Ammoniphilus sp. CFH 90114: one gene and its partner. The protein of the gene in region 2 interacts with the protein of the main gene of each other region in a pairwise test. Links are inferred from orthologs where the notes say so. Each region holds a gene or a part of one and is shown on either strand. Other genes may lie near its edges. The genes, in order: grpE and groL.

What was found.
Region 1: the proteins of groL (region 2) and grpE interact in binary tests that used the Escherichia coli proteins (3 or more experiments, as listed by UniProt). The link is inferred for Ammoniphilus sp. CFH 90114 from one-to-one orthologs.

Annotation. Positions count from the first base shown.
Region 1 is NZ_SDLI01000001.1:185,061-192,559, reverse strand. Bases 1-2,935 are described here. They hold grpE (nucleotide exchange factor GrpE), read right to left. Parts: upstream 1,775-2,935; coding sequence 1,226-1,774; downstream 1-1,225. Other genes in these bases: EIZ39_RS00950 (TCP-1/cpn60 chaperonin family protein), read right to left, coding at 1,786-2,935; dnaK (molecular chaperone DnaK), read right to left, coding at 1-1,157. In the rest of the region: more of EIZ39_RS00950, read right to left, coding at 2,936-3,336; heat-inducible transcriptional repressor HrcA, read right to left, coding at 3,350-4,390; radical SAM family heme chaperone HemW, read right to left, coding at 4,481-5,620; lepA (translation elongation factor 4), read right to left, coding at 5,681-7,495. UniProt on the Escherichia coli protein: Participates actively in the response to hyperosmotic and heat shock by preventing the aggregation of stress-denatured proteins, in association with DnaK and GrpE. It is the nucleotide exchange factor for DnaK and may function as a thermosensor.
Region 2 is NZ_SDLI01000008.1:30,936-39,476, forward strand. The notes cover bases 2,451-5,332. They hold groL (chaperonin GroEL), read right to left. Parts: upstream 4,770-5,332; coding sequence 3,132-4,769; downstream 2,451-3,131. Other genes in these bases: EIZ39_RS17505 (DUF3231 family protein), read left to right, coding at 2,451-2,972; groES (co-chaperone GroES), read right to left, coding at 4,864-5,145. Also shown: EIZ39_RS17490 (chymotrypsin family serine protease), read left to right, coding at 1-1,085; EIZ39_RS17495 (chemotaxis protein CheW), read right to left, coding at 1,302-1,766; EIZ39_RS17500 (hypothetical protein), read left to right, coding at 1,970-2,290; more of EIZ39_RS17505, read left to right, coding at 2,442-2,450; twin-arginine translocase subunit TatC, read right to left, coding at 5,437-6,204; EIZ39_RS17525 (redox-sensing transcriptional repressor Rex), read right to left, coding at 6,197-6,844; EIZ39_RS17530 (molybdopterin-binding protein), read right to left, coding at 6,871-7,863; EIZ39_RS17535 (MogA/MoaB family molybdenum cofactor biosynthesis protein), read right to left, coding at 7,857-8,372; EIZ39_RS17540 (5-formyltetrahydrofolate cyclo-ligase), read right to left, coding at 8,456-8,541.

The DNA of each region.
Region 1 (7,499 bases), on a different replicon or contig from region 2:
GTGGTATTACGATCGATCAACTTCGTCATCACTCCACCAAGTGTCTCGATCCCTAAAGATAACGGAGTGACGTCTAGTAGAACTACATCTTTGACATCACCAGTCAATACGCCTGCTTGAACGGCTGCACCCAAGGCTACAACCTCGTCTGGATTTACACCCTTATGCGGTTCTTTTCCTGTATACTTGCGAATGGCTTCCTGTACTGCTGGGATACGAGTAGATCCCCCAACCAAGAGCACCTTATCAATTTGGCTTGGTTGCAAGCCAGCATCTTGAAGAGCTTGGCGAGTAGGTCCCATCGTTCTTTCCACAAGGCTAGCAGATAACTCTTCAAACTTAGCACGAGATAGAGTCACTTCTAAGTGCTTAGGTCCAGTGGCATCAGCTGTAATGAACGGAAGAGAAATCGTGGTTGTCAAAACGCCGGAAAGATCCTTCTTTGCTTTTTCTGCTGCATCCTTCAGACGTTGTACAGCCATCTTGTCTTGAGATAGGTCAATACCGTTTTCCTTCTTAAACTCAGCTACTAAGAAATTAATAATGACTTCGTCAAAGTCATCTCCACCTAGCTTATTGTCACCAGAAGTTGCTTTTACTTCAAAAAAGCCTTCAGACAACTCAAGAATGGATACGTCAAACGTACCACCACCGAGGTCATATACAAGGATCGTTTGGTCATCAGACTTTTCTAATCCATAGGCAAGAGCAGCAGCCGTTGGTTCGTTAACAATACGCAATACTTCTAGACCCGCAATTTTCCCAGCGTCTTTTGTAGCTTGTCGCTGACTATCGTTGAAGTAAGCAGGAACCGTGATAACCGCTTTTTCAACTTTTTCGCCAAGATAAGCTTCCGCATCAGCTCTAAGCTTTTGAAGGATAATAGCCGAGATTTCTTGTGGAGTATAATCTTTTCCTTCTGCTTCTACTTTGTGGTTCGTCCCCATATATCTTTTAATGGACATAATCGTATTCGGATTCGTAATCGCTTGGCGCTTCGCTGTTTCTCCTACAATACGCTCTCCGCTCTTAAAGGATACTACGGATGGCGTGGTACGGTTTCCTTCTGCATTTGGGATAACAACAGGTTCTCCGCCCTCCATTACAGCTACACAAGAGTTTGTGGTTCCTAGGTCAATACCGATTACTTTACTCATGGTTTAACTCCCTCCTAATTTTAAAACAAAAGTAGTTATGTGGATTGAATTCAAGTTAAAGAAATGTATTAAGAACTAACCTTCACCATGGAAGGACGAATCACACGATCTTTTAGTACATAACCCTTCTGTAGTTCCTGAATGACTATACCTGCTTCATACTCAGCACTTTCCTCTTGCATGACAGCCTGGTGAAACTGGGGATCAAAAGGGTTCCCTTGGGCTTCGATCTGCTTCAAACCTTCTTGCTCTAACACGGACTGAATCTGACGAAACACCATTTCTACACCTTTGATCAAGGAATCGGAATGTTCCCCCGTATTTTGTCCTGCAGCAAGTGCTCTCTCAAGATTATCAAGAGCGGGCAGAAGACCTTCAATCAAAGGAAGTGAAGCGTATTTCTGCAGCTCTTCCTTTTCTTTACGAGTTCTCTTGCGGAAGTTATCGAAGTCGGCTTGAACCCGAAGATAGCGATTGTAGTTTTCTTCCGCCTCTTGCTTTAGAGCCGCTAACGGATCATTCTGTTCCAATTCAGCAGAATCAACCGTCTCCTCTTGTACTTCTCCCTTAACTTCCGACTCCAAAAACTCCTGCTCAGCCTGATTTTTTTCTTCCATGATTTCAACTCCTATTCAGGTTCATCAGCATGGGATTTCATGCGAATCACCGTGTGTATTCTAAGAATGCTTTCCGCTACCTCACCGGCAGCCTTCAAGGCATAATGCTTAACTAAAGCAGGGTCAATGATTCCAGACTCCAATAAATCTTGCACCTTACCCGTAGTGTAATCTAAACCTATGGAGGAGGATCCGAAAGACCGTTGAGAGGCGCGAACTTCTTCTAGCTTCTCTAGCGGATTAAAACCGGCGTTTACCATCATTTGAGACATCGGTTTCTGAAGGGCTGCAAGAACGGCATCCACCCCATAACCTTCAAGTCCCTCGATATGAGTTGTACGCCAACTCTCAATCTCACGGTACAGGGCAATCTCGGCACATCCACCCCCAGCTACCACTCCGCCCTTCACGGCTGCTTGAACAGAGGCCGCCGCATCCCTAGCAATTCGCCCACGTTCTCCTACGACCTCTGCCGTAGCTGCCCCAACAACCATGGTTGCGGTTGCCTTCCCGCGGCCTCGTTCAATTCGGACTCTGCCTGAACGGTCGTCTACTCTAAATTCGTCGGCTTTTCCCAGCAACTCGGCTAATTCCGTTGAAGACTTACTAAGACCCATTCTCTTCATGGGTTTAGCGCCTGTGTGGTCTGCTAATCGACTTATTTCCTCTTTTGCAACTCTGTGCAATACGGTAATACCGCGATCAATACAAAACTCTTCTGCATAAGGATCACATGAACGCTGACAGACAATAAGAGATACTCCCAAATCCGCTATCTTTTCAAGATTATATTTAAACGCTTCTTTATTATCAAGGTAACGCTGAAAACCTGTCTCTGTCCCTAATGCTTCCTCATCAATTTCTTCCGGGGCCAAGGCGTCCTCCAATACGAGAATCTCAGGAGCGGATAGAGAAGTAGGCATTTGTTTAGAGACAGGCGTTCGTCTTAAGAGAACCCCCTCAAACACTTCATTCTCTTCCCCTATACAGGGAAACACCAAATCAGAAAGCCTCCAGTCTTCGCAAATCAGTTGTTCATACCCAACCAAGTGACAGGCTTCCATCACAAGGTCAGAAATATCCTGATTTTCTCTCGAAGCAACGTAGGCTACTCTTGCTAGATGAGGATCACCCAGCTCTGAGATAGGCTTAGAAAGATCGGTCAAGCGAGCTAGAGCGTAGCGCACGGCCTTCCTGATCCCAGTGATCACTTGTGACACCGGAACCCCTCGATGTACTTGAGTTGCCCCTTCCTGAACCAGGGCGCTAGCTAGAATCGTAGCTGTCGTTGTGCCATCCCCCACTTTTTCTTGTTGAGCCGTGGCAATCTTAATCAACATTCGTGCAGCAGGATGCTTGACTTCCATCAGCTCTAGAATGGTCACACCATCATTGGTAACAATGACCTCACCTTGCTCATCCACCAGCATCGTATCTAAGCCCTTCGGTCCGAGCGTCCCTTCAACAGCGGATGAAACAGCGCGAATCGCATTAACATTATTCATTAACGTCGTCAGCCGTTCATCTCCCGTTTTCTGCCCACTCTCTAGAGAACGGTTCATTGACTTCTACTCCTTATGTCTTCTTGCCCTTATAAAATCTTTCGAGCGCTAGCGAGAGGTCCTTCGCAAGGAAATCTACAATACTAATTACTTTTCCATACTCCATCCTTGTTGGTCCTAATATCCCTATTGTACCGACGGGCTGCCCATCCACATGATAGGTAGCACTAATGATACTACAATTACTTATGGCGTCCTCTCGGTTCTCGGTGCCGATTCTCACTTGGATTCCTGGTGTTGATGGACTAAAGTGCTTGAGAAGTTGTTCATTTTGCTCTAGGAAATCCAGGATTTCCTTCACCTTTTCTACGTCTCGGAACTCGGGCTGCATCATGATGTTGGTCGTACCCTTAAGTACAACCTTCTCCTCTAACTCCTCATTCATAAAGGTGTCTTCCAGAATTTTAATGGCAGTCTGATAATTATCCATTAACTTTTGCAGTTCGGTAGACAGCTCTCTTTGAATCTGCATTCGCAAGTCATGCAGTGGAATACCTACAAGCTTACTATTCAGGAAGTTGACGAGCTTTTCAATTTCCCCGATAGGAACACCGTCCGGAACATTGATGGTTTTATTTTGAACTTTACCTGAATTGGTTACAATAATCGCAACCGCTGTATCGGAGTTCAAAGGGATAATCTGTATATGTTTCAACCGGGCATCGACTACCTCATGACCTAAAACAATCGATGTATAATTAGTCAAACCTGAGAGAATCGCTGCCGTCTGTTGTGTAATCTGCTCAAAAGCATAATATTTCTCAGCAAACAATTGCCGAATGTTAAAAACATCGCCTTGCGTAAGCTGGGAAGGTTGAACCAGATGATCGACGTAGAAACGGTATCCTTTCTGCGAAGGGATCCGGCCTGCTGAAGTGTGGGGCTGCTCTAAAAAACCCAGCTCCTCTAGATCGGCCATTTCGTTACGAATGGTAGCAGAGCTATAGCCTACATCCTCTCGCTTCGAAATCGTCCTGGACCCGACAGGTTCAGCATGACGAATATAATTATCTACGATGGCATGAAGGATTTGGATTTGTCTAGTGGATAACAATCTGATCCCTCCCTTATTGTTAGCACTCAAGTGCATCGAGTGCTAAAAGCTTCTCAGATAAAAATACCAAATTAAAGAGACCCTTGTCAACTAGGTCAAGAAACGCATAAACACTTCATTTCCTAAGGGAATTCCCTTTTCCGTTAAACATATTCGCCCTTCTGTTTTCTCCAATAAACCAATATTTATTAGTTCCTTAACCTCTTCTCCAAATACAGAATCTAGTGAAGTTCCATACCGCGCTTGAAACTCACTTTCTGATACCCCCGCCATTAAGCGCAACCCCATAATCATATACTCTTCCATTGCCTCTTGCGGAGCCACAGCAAACTCTTCTACCCGAGGAAGCTCTTTTTCCTGTACAAGCTGGATATATTGCTGAACAGGGCCTGCATTGACATGCCTTCTCCCCTTTACATAGCCATGTGCCCCCGCACCCATTCCGTAATACTCCTCATTTTTCCAATACGTTTGATTGTGACGACTCTCGAATCCCGGCTTCGAGAAGTTGCTTATTTCGTACTGCAGATAGCTATGACGTGCCATTTCCTTTCGAACGAGTTCATACATCAACACCTCTTCTTCTTCTGAAGGAAGGATGAGCTGATTGCGCTCATATAAAACGTGAAAGCGAGTATTCTCCTCTACCTTCAAACTGTAAGCAGAAAAGTGCTGTAGATCTAAGGAAAAAGCTTGATCTAAGGTACGCTGAAAGAGTTCTGGGGTTTGACCCGGAAGTCCGAAAATGAGATCAATCGATATATTATTAAATCCCGCCAACTTTGCATTCTCAATGCTCGTCATGACCTGTGCTGAATCGTGGATCCGGCCAATCCTCTTCAGCAACTCATCATCAAAGGCTTGCACACCGTAACTAAGGCGGTTAACACCGCCCTGCCTCATAATGGATAGTTTATCCAAATCAGTCGTTCCCGGATTCGCTTCCATTGTAAATTCTATATCAGGAGCTTGGTTTGGGATTTTCTTTTGAACACTTGTTAAGAAGTACTGCATCTGCTCGTAAGATAAGAATGTGGGAGTTCCGCCACCAACAAAAATAGTCTTAATCTGGTCAGGAGGGTTGATACGAATCGTTGCCTCCATCTCCCGCTCTAATGCGTACAAATAGTCCCAGATTAGTTGCTGATTCTCTGTCACATAAGAATTAAAATCACAATAATAACACTTGTTTGTGCAGAACGGAATATGAATATATACTGATTGGGGCATTTTACCCCTCCTTCTTACATAATAGATAAAAGGCCTTGGCTAACGCCAAAGCCTATTGCATTATTTCTTATCCATTTGCAGAACAGCCATAAACGCTTCCTGAGGGACTTCCACGTTTCCGACTTGCTTCATACGCTTTTTCCCTTCCTTCTGCTTCTCAAGCAACTTACGCTTACGAGAAATGTCACCACCATAACATTTCGCTAGAACGTTCTTACGCATCGCTTTAATCGTTTCTCGGGCAACAATTTTCTTACCGATAGCAGCCTGGATAGGTACTTCAAACATCTGTCTTGGAATAAGTTCTTTTAGCTTTTCACAGAGAAGCTTGCCACGGGCATAAGCTGAATCTTTGTGGACGATAATCGACAGAGCATCGACCACCTCAGCGTTCAGCATGATATCCATCTTCACCAGCTTCGATTGTCGATAGCCTATGACCTCATAATCGAAAGACGCATATCCTTTCGTGCTTGACTTCAGCTGATCAAAGAAATCATAAACAATCTCAGCTAGAGGCATCTCATAAATGATTTGCACGCGGTTCTCATCGATATACTGCATATCCATGAATTCTCCGCGCTTGCCTTGGCATAATTCCATAATTGCCCCAACGAAATCCTTAGGAACCATGATGGAGGCCTTCACAAAAGGCTCTTCTACGAAGTCGATTACTTGAGCATCAGGCATCTTGGACGGATTATCGATATCAAAATGCTCTCCATCCGTCTTGGTGACTTTATAGATAACGCTTGGTGCGGTCGTAATTAATGTGATATTGAACTCTCTTTCAATCCGCTCCTGAATAATTTCCATGTGCAGAAGACCAAGGAAACCACATCGGAAGCCGAAGCCAAGAGCTTGTGAAGTCTCAGGCTCAAACTGTAAAGAGGCATCATTCAATTGCAGTTTCTCTAACGCTTCTCGCAAGTCATTATATTCTGCCGTGTCGACAGGATATAGACCACAGAACACCATAGGATTAATCTTACGGTATCCTGGCAATGGTTCCTTCGCAGGGTTATCTGCACTCGTAATCGTATCCCCTACTCGGGTATCGCCAACCGATTTAATACTTGCGGCCACAAACCCTACATCGCCAACCGTTAATTCCTCAACGGCAATGGGGAAAGGGGCAGAAGTTCCTACTTCCGTTACTTCAAAAACCTTGTTTGTTGCCATCATCTTGATTTTCATACCCTTGCGGATAGTACCATTCACTACGCGTATATTCGCAATAACTCCACGGTACGCATCATAATAAGAGTCAAAAATCAAGGCCTGTACAGAAGCGTCTGGATCTCCCTGTGGAGCAGGCACCTTCTGTACAACTTGTTCAAGGATATCTTCAATCCCAATTCCAGCCTTCGCTGATGCTAAAACGGCATCACTAGCATCTAAACCGATGACTTCTTCCACTTCATTCTTAACACGTTCTGGTTCAGCACTTGGCAAGTCGATCTTGTTAATCACCGGAAGAATCTCAAGGTTATTGTCTAATGCTAAGTAGACATTCGCTAATGTCTGGGCTTCAATTCCCTGCGCTGCATCGACGACAAGCAAAGCCCCTTCACACGCCGCTAAGCTTCGTGATACTTCATAGGTAAAATCAACATGACCCGGCGTATCAATGAGGTGAAGAATATATTCCTCGCCGTCTTTTGCTTTATACTTTAAGCGAACAGCATTTAACTTGATTGTAATTCCACGTTCCCTCTCTAAGTCCATCGAATCAAGGAACTGGTCTTCTTTTTCCCGGTCGCTTAGCGTTCCCGTAAATTCGAGTAAACGGTCAGCTAATGTAGATTTCCCATGATCAATATGAGCGATTATAGAAAAGTTACGAATCTTCTTTTGTCTTTCACGTCTGTCCATTATG
Region 2 (8,541 bases):
CATCCTTCTATCAAGCCACGGTCATGAAGGAGTTAATATCAAGGAAACTGCTGCTTCACAGGAAAGAATTAGTTGGTGTAGGAGTGGGCTTTGCAGATCCCAAGAACCCTCGAAAAGGAGCAGCCGTCCTTATTTATATGCACAAGGCTAAGGCTGCAGCTACCAAGGCCATACGAAGGACGATAGAGAACCTGATGAAAACGAAGCAATGGAAGGTCCCGATCAGAAGCATCCAAACAGGCCCTGCAGTCGCTAATGCTAACACATCACAGAATCCTCGCGGAAGATATCGTCCTATTCCTGGAGGCGTCAGTATTGGAACAACCGGGTTGACGGGGACCGCGGGACTAACTGTAGTCAATTCCCCAAATCCCCGACAACTCTACATCTTAAGCAACAATCATGTTTTGAATCGAACGAATAGTACTGCCTTCTCTCCTACTTACCAACCTGGACCTGCAGATGCTCCCATACAAAACAACCAAATTGGTCGCTTAGATCGGTTCATACGCATTCGCCCTGAGGGACAAGGAGAAAATTTAGTGGATGCTGCAACAGCTATTCCGTTTAGCAACAGCTTACTTTCCCCTCGTTATCTCGGTGTCGGGGTTGTGCCAGGTCATCAACTAAGCTATAGGGTAGGCGATCGTTTCAAAAAGATGGGGCGGACTACTGGATTTGTAACGGGAGTGGTTGAATCCATTAACACGGATGTGAGAGTATCGTACGGTAATTACGGTTTTTCGGCGCTCTTTAGAAGACAAACGATCATCCGCAGCGATAGGGGGACTGCTATATCTCAGCCCGGAGATTCTGGCTCGGTATGGCTGAATGCCAGTACCAACTACGCTACAGCTGTCAACTATGCCTCACTTACTGGGAATGGTGGAACAAGAGCAGTATGCTATCCAATTCACTGGTTTATGCAAGCCTTCAACACCCGAGTAGCTATACCTGCGTCATCAGCAAGAGGATTGGTCAAAAAAGTGAACTACAAGCGCAACTTCGCTTATGTTCGACCGCTTAGCAAGGAAGATCTCCGCCGTATCAAGGTTGTCAAAGTGAAAGGAAAGAGGGTGCCCTAAAAGGTCGGAAAACCGACTCTTAGGGCACCCCCTTACTCAAGAATAATTGTATTCAGGGGATTATTAGCCACCTGTTTCTCGGTCAGGACTTCAACGCGTCAGATTGAAGCCCTCAAATTGCAGACAGGCGATTTTCAGTACTTCAAAGTGCCCGTTTTGATGCTCCGAAATCAGGAGCGCACCAATTTCTAGGCACTATCTTTTATTCCCGTTTTCCTAGCTTTTTAACGTCTTCTCCATGTCCAACAAGATAATGAGACGGCGGTCCATCTTCGTAACCCCTTGAATATAGGTAGATTCAATTCCACCAACAACGGTTGGAGGGGGCTCAATTTCACTTCGGTTTATGTCCGTGACATCACTGCAGCTATCCACTACAATACCAACTTCAATCTCCTCTAGGCTAAGGACAATGATTCTTGTGTCTTCATTGTAAGGTTCAGACGGAAGTCCAAAGCGCTTGCGAAGATCTATCGTCGGGATGACCGACCCCCTGAGATTCATCACACCAATGATATAATCGTTGACATTCGGGACACGTGTTACATTTGTCATTCTTTCAATGGAATTGACTAATGTAACATCAATTCCATAGTCTTCATCATTAATGCGAAAGATAACAATCTTTAACAAATCATTAAGGGCATCGACGGTTGCTAAAGATGATTGATCCATTTCCATTTCCCTCTCCCCTTCTCGTCTTATATGTCATTCTATTATGTTCTATTTTACAATGCATTGCTAGTTTGAGATAGAGGGAAGCGTAAACATAATATGAAGATTTGATTCTATTGAAAAATATATGATTGTCTACTCTATCTACCCAATCAAATCGATTGCTTCTTGCATCTAATATAACTATAAAAAAGAAAGGAGATGAGCTTATGAGCAAGAAAAAAACACGTATCTCTCGTAAACGAGTGGTCGTCACAGCAAAAGACGCACGTGTAAGGCAGGCACTTGGAAACGGCTTTACTCGCTGGGTATTTAACACTACCATTGGACCAAGAACCTTCTTTGCTTTTACTTTCAACGCAGGAAGCCGAAGCATTATTAGTAATGGATTCTGGGTCTCTGCTAACCAATCTCTTGATGCCCATGAAACGAGCAGCTATTCGCAAACACCAAACAGAGGAATTACTGTGGTATTCAACCCTACCCTCGTTACTAGGCAAGCCCAGTTTTTCTTTATTACGAAAGACTAATTAAACAACTCGAAATTAAAGAAATGAGGGTGTCCCAAAGACACCCTTATTCATGTCAACCACATCGAAATCTTGGACGGTATTGTTTGTTTATGAATGGAAATATTAAAGAGACTCAAATTATAAATACAAACCTTGGGGGTGCTACCAAATGTATATGCTAGACGTTATTAAATCTGCATTTGCTCCTTATATGGACGGAGAAAAGCCTCCACTACATATCGGCGAAGCATTTAATCTTTGGTACTATTATTCTGGCGTAGTTCAATCCAAACGAGCCACTGAAGTCGGGTTTAATACAACTCAGGATGAGGAATTAAAAAAGGTGCTTGAGGATTTAATGAGAAATGTTCATGATCCCATTCTCAGAGAACTAACAGAATTCCTTCGTAACGAGGCTGTATCCCTCCCACAAACAACTCCGGAGAAACCAACCGTGGGAGACTTTAAAGATATTCCTGAGGGAGTTAAACTTACTGATGTTGAGATTGCCAACAGTATCAATTGGAATGAACTCATGGGAATTCAAATCGCTACCAGAGGAATTATTGAGTCAACACGAGCAGATGTAGGAGCTATGTTTGCCAGATTCCAAGTGATGAAATTAACCTGGGCGTTAACAATGAAGCAACTACTTCAAAAGCGCGAATGGATCAGTATCCCACCCTACATTAACAAATAACAACTGCCTACATAATGTGGTAAGAGTACGGATTCATGTGCCTCCAGTATTACATAGACAATGAAAAAAGAGGCCCTTCACAAGTTTACTCAACTCGTGGAGAACCTCTACTTTTTTATCGTTAGGTCTAAACCCTTATTAATTCAGGGGTTCAGGGCATTACATCATGCCGCCCATGCCACCCATTCCGCCCATGCCGCCCATATCAGGCATTCCAGCACCTTTTTCTTCAGGCTTGTCGGCGATTACAGCTTCAGTTGTTAAGAACATAGCTGCAACGGATGCTGCATTTTGAAGAGCGGAACGAGTAACCTTAGCAGGGTCAACGATACCCGCATCGATCATGTTTACCCACTCACCTGTTGCTGCATTGATTCCAGTTCCAACTGGCTCATTCTTTAAGCGCTCAACGATAACGGAACCTTCCAAACCAGCATTGCTAGCGATAATACGAACTGGTTCTTCAAGTGCACGAAGTACGATGCGAGCACCAGTTGCTTCGTCTCCTTCTACTTGAACAGCTTCTACAGCTTTAACCACGTTGATCAAGGCAGTACCACCACCGGATACGATACCTTCTTCAACAGCAGCACGAGTTGCGTTAAGAGCATCTTCAATGCGAAGCTTCTTCTCTTTAAGCTCAGTTTCAGTAGCAGCACCAACTTTAATAACCGCTACACCGCCAGCTAATTTAGCCAAGCGCTCTTGAAGCTTTTCTTTATCGAAATCAGAAGTAGTCGTTTCTACTTGTGCACGGATTTGCTTCACGCGAGCTTCGATGTTAGCTTTATCTCCAGCACCTTCAACGATTGTAGTGTTTTCTTTAGAAACAACTACACGTCCTGCAGTACCAAGATGTTGGATCGTTGCAGCCTTAAGGTCTAAACCAAGATCTTCTGTGATTACTTGACCGCCAGTTAATACCGCGATATCTTCAAGCATAGCCTTACGACGATCTCCAAATCCAGGAGCCTTAACTGCTACAGCAGTGAAAGTTCCACGAAGCTTATTCACTACTAGAGTTGCAAGAGCTTCCCCTTCTAGATCTTCAGAGATGATCAACAACGGCTTGCCTTGTTGTACAACTTTCTCTAGTACTGGTAAAATTTCTTGAATGCTAGAGATCTTCTTATCTGTGATCAAGATGTAAGGATTCTCAAGAACAGCTTCCATCTTGTCAGTGTCAGTGATCATGTAAGGAGATACGTATCCGCGGTCAAATTGCATACCTTCAACCACATCTAGTTCAGTATTGAATCCTTTGGACTCTTCTACTGTGATAACGCCTTCCTTACCTACCTTTTCCATAGCTTCTGCAATCAACGTACCGATTTCGTCATCAGCAGCAGAGATCGCAGCAACTTGTGCAATGGATTCTTTCGTTTCAACAGTTTTAGAGATATTCTTAATCTCTTCAACCGCTGCACGAACAGCCTTTTCGATACCCTTGCGGATAACCATTGGGTTAGCTCCGGAAGTAACGTTTTTCAAACCTTCACGGATCATAGCTTGAGCCAATACCGTTGCCGTTGTTGTACCGTCACCCGCTACGTCGTTTGTCTTCGTAGCTACTTCTTTAACTAATTGAGCACCCATGTTTTCGAATGCATCTTCTAGTTCGATTTCCTTTGCAATGGTAACACCATCGTTTGTGATAAGAGGAGATCCAAACTTCTTCTCAAGAACTACGTTACGGCCTTTTGGTCCTAGAGTTACTTTAACCGCATTAGCTAGAGTATCCACACCACGAAGCATAGCGCGGCGAGCTTCTTCACTAAATCTAATATCCTTTGCCATTTAAAGATGCCTCCTTCTAATTCATATATGTAAACCCGAGATTTATTTACGAAGGGACGAGTCCAGTTGGACCTTATAGTCCCAATGAACTCAATTATTGTAAGATAGCAAGAATGTCGCTTTCACGCATGATCAACAATTCTTTGTCACCGAATTTCACTTCAGTACCAGCGTACTTAGAGAAGATAACTTTGTCGCCTTCTTTCACTTCAAGGGCAACGCGCTCTCCGTTCTCAATACGTCCAGAACCTACAGCTACAACGCGGCCCTCTTGAGGCTTTTCCTTTGCTGTGTCTGGTAGAACGATCCCACTTGCTGTTGTCTCTTCCTTAGCAATTGCTTCGATAACCACGCGATCACCTAATGGTCTTAACACTGTGAAACACCCTCCTTAAGGACATTTGCGTTTTATTAGCACTCATTCAACTTGAGTGCTAACACATTTATTATAATAGTCATTTTTCCCCAACTTTGCAAGCCCCTAAATCACTTTTTTTATTAAAAATTTGTAAATATATGTATGAACTACAGATTTACCCTTTCCATTTTGTCCCAAGGTGAGGCTAAGCATACCAAGGGTCATATGTGGAGAGTATTTTATCGATTTTAGTGAATCCTGAAGGGACGCAACCCAATCCATCACAAAAAAGAGGAGATCACTCTCCTCTTAATCGTCTGTTTTAATAATCGCAAATTCTTCTTCCCATTCCTTGTCTCTTTCCTTCTGTTTGCGATAGACGAATCCGGATAGCCAGATACTAATCTCATAAAGCGCAATGAGCGGGATGGAGACAAGAATATTGGATATAAAGTCTGGTGGGGTAACTAAAGCTGCGATGGTGACAAAGATCAATATAGAATACTTGCGGAACTTCTTAAGAATCATCGGGTTGACCACCCGAATCGTGGTCAAAAACAAAATGACGACTGGGAGTTCAAAAAGCAAGCTGACAGGAAGAATTAAGTTAAACATGAACTGGAAATATTGCGTTAGCCCGTAGGTTTCTTCTGCCCCCAAAGCAAACGTGAAGTTGGACATAAACCCAATAATCATAGGAAGTAAGATATAATAGCCGAAGCTTAAGCCCAACAGCAGTAAGATAATGGCAAAAGGAATATAAATCAGCAAGGCCCTCTGCTCCACTTGGGTAAGTCCTGGAGACATAAATCGCCACACATGAAATAAAATAACAGGCAACGTCAGTATAACAGCAATGATAAAGGCCACTTGCATATAGATCCGCAGAGCATCCGAGAACCCAAATACATGCCACGAAATGTTAGACGCAGCTGGATCATTCTTTAAATGTTCTACAAGGGTTGGTGCTACGACAAAACCTATGATCATAAACAAGATAAAAAAGGAAATAACCCAAATAAGCCTTTTTCTTAGCTCAGATAGGTGATCCACCATTGACATTTCTTTATCATTCATTTTCTTCTACGACCACCGGTTCATTTTTTTTCAAAAAGTAGACAAGCGACTGCAACTCAACGCTAAGATCGATATAATGAATTTTTATATCCTCGGGTACTTGCAATCTAGTCGGGGTAAAATTTAGGATTCCCTTAATTCCAGATTTCACAAGTTGATCCGTAACATCTTGCGCTGCATGTACCGGCACGGTAAGGATAGCAACTAATGCATCCTCCTCTTCCACTACACTTACAAAATCATTCAAAGGATAAATCGGGATTCCATTTATCTTTTGTCCAACCTTCGATGGATCATTATCAAACGCGGCAACTATCATCGCGTTATTTTTTAAGAAGTCATACTGAAGGAGAGCGGTACCTAAATTTCCCACTCCCACGAGGATAACATGGGTTGTTTCATCCTGCTTCAAGAACTCTCTTAGAAATTGAATTAAATACTCTACATCATACCCATAACCTTTTCTCCCTAACGCTCCTAAATAGGAAAGATCTCGACGTATTGTTGCTGGATCAATATTCAGCGACCGGCTGAGCTCTGCTGAAGAAACCCTAGTAATACCCAATGAGGAAAGCCCGTGAAGATATCGAAAATATATGGGAAGTCTCTTCGCTGTTACTTTAGGTATAGCTTGTTCCATGAGCTCACCTCCTCATCGTCAATTTACTAACACGAATGAAATCCTCCGTAGCCCATGGAGGTAATATCTTTGGCTGTGATCTTCTCTCCCGCAAGAATTCTAGGCAAGAACACATCAAAGGAAGTATGCGGATCATGCATTACGCATCCTGGTAGTCCCATGATCGGAATATCCCCGTAATAGGCCATCAGCAGCATAGAGCCTGGAAGCATAGGGGTTCCGTAGCGGACCACTTCAGCTCCTACCCCTTTGATTGCGCCAGGTGTACGATCGTCAGGATCCACCGACATTCCTCCAGTCACGAGGATCAAGTCAACCTTTTTATCGATAAAGTACCTTATCTCATTCTGAATCTGCTCGGCATCATCATTCGCAAGTCTTTGCTCTATTACTTCAGAGCCGAAAGCCTTAAGCTTCGCCCGGATGACAGGACCAAACTTGTCCTGAATTCTTCCGGTATAAACCTCACTTCCCGTTGTTACGACCCCCACCCTCATAGGCTTAAAGGGCTTCACGGAGAGAGCAGATTGTTCTGCTAATCGTTCAACTGCCAGAATCTTGCCTTCCTCAATAATCAATGGGATGGGCCGAACACCAGCCAAGGATTGACCCGGTTGGACCACTTGATTATCTACTAAGGTAGATAAAGAGATTCCTTCTAGTTCATTGACCTGGTGAACAATATCTGCTCGAACCTTGAGCAAACCATGTATCTTGGATTTAAGTGTCACTTTTCCTTCGACTGGCTCTGTTAAGAGGATTTCGCCCCCCGCTAGTGCCTTCGCCATTCTTTCCGCTCCCTCATTCTCATGAAGGTAGCCAACAGGTATGTCCATGATATAAATATGTCTTTTTCCGATGTCTAACAATAGAGGTATATCTTCTGGTGTGATTTCATGCCCCGCCTTAAATGCTCTTCCTTTAAACTCACCTGGGAGAATACGAGTCAAGTCATGACCGAGTCTCATTCCCACAGCTTGTTCAACTGGCACTTCTATCAAGTACGAAGATTTCACCACTTTTCCTCCCTTGTAATAGATCCAACCCCCACATTCCCATGAATGATATTAATCGCATGTGGAATCTGGTCGCATATAGCTGTAAAACACTCTTCCACTCCCTTAGGGTTGCCAGGAAAGTTCACAATTAGGGTGTTGCCTCGTGTACCTGAAATCGCACGAGTGAGCATCGCACGACGAGAATTCGCAAGAGATGCCCTTCTCATCTCTTCCGCTAGTCCTGGAACATGGCGATCGATAACCCCTTCTGTAGCTTCAGGAGTCACATCCTCCGGACTAAGTCCCGTTCCACCAACGGTTAAAAGTAAATCCACTCTTTCTCTATCCGTTAGCTCAATCATAGTCTCCTTCAGCATCTCGATGCTATCGGGAACAGTGCGATGAATATGTATCTCACTATCTAAGTGCTTCTTTAGCAACTCAATTAGCTTTTCTACGCTATCGTTTTCTCTTTCTCCTCGATAAATCGAATTGCTCGCTGTGACAACACCAATTTTATATACAGACATGAAAATCCTCCTAGTTGAAAGATAAATAAGTCTCAGTTCAGTAACAAGAGTCCATCTATATTGTACATGATTTCACAACGTAATTAAAACGAATTTATACAGTCAATCCATCCCTCGTCCGTAACAATGGTTTCCATCCGGAAGTCATGGTCATCCATTGGAATGGATT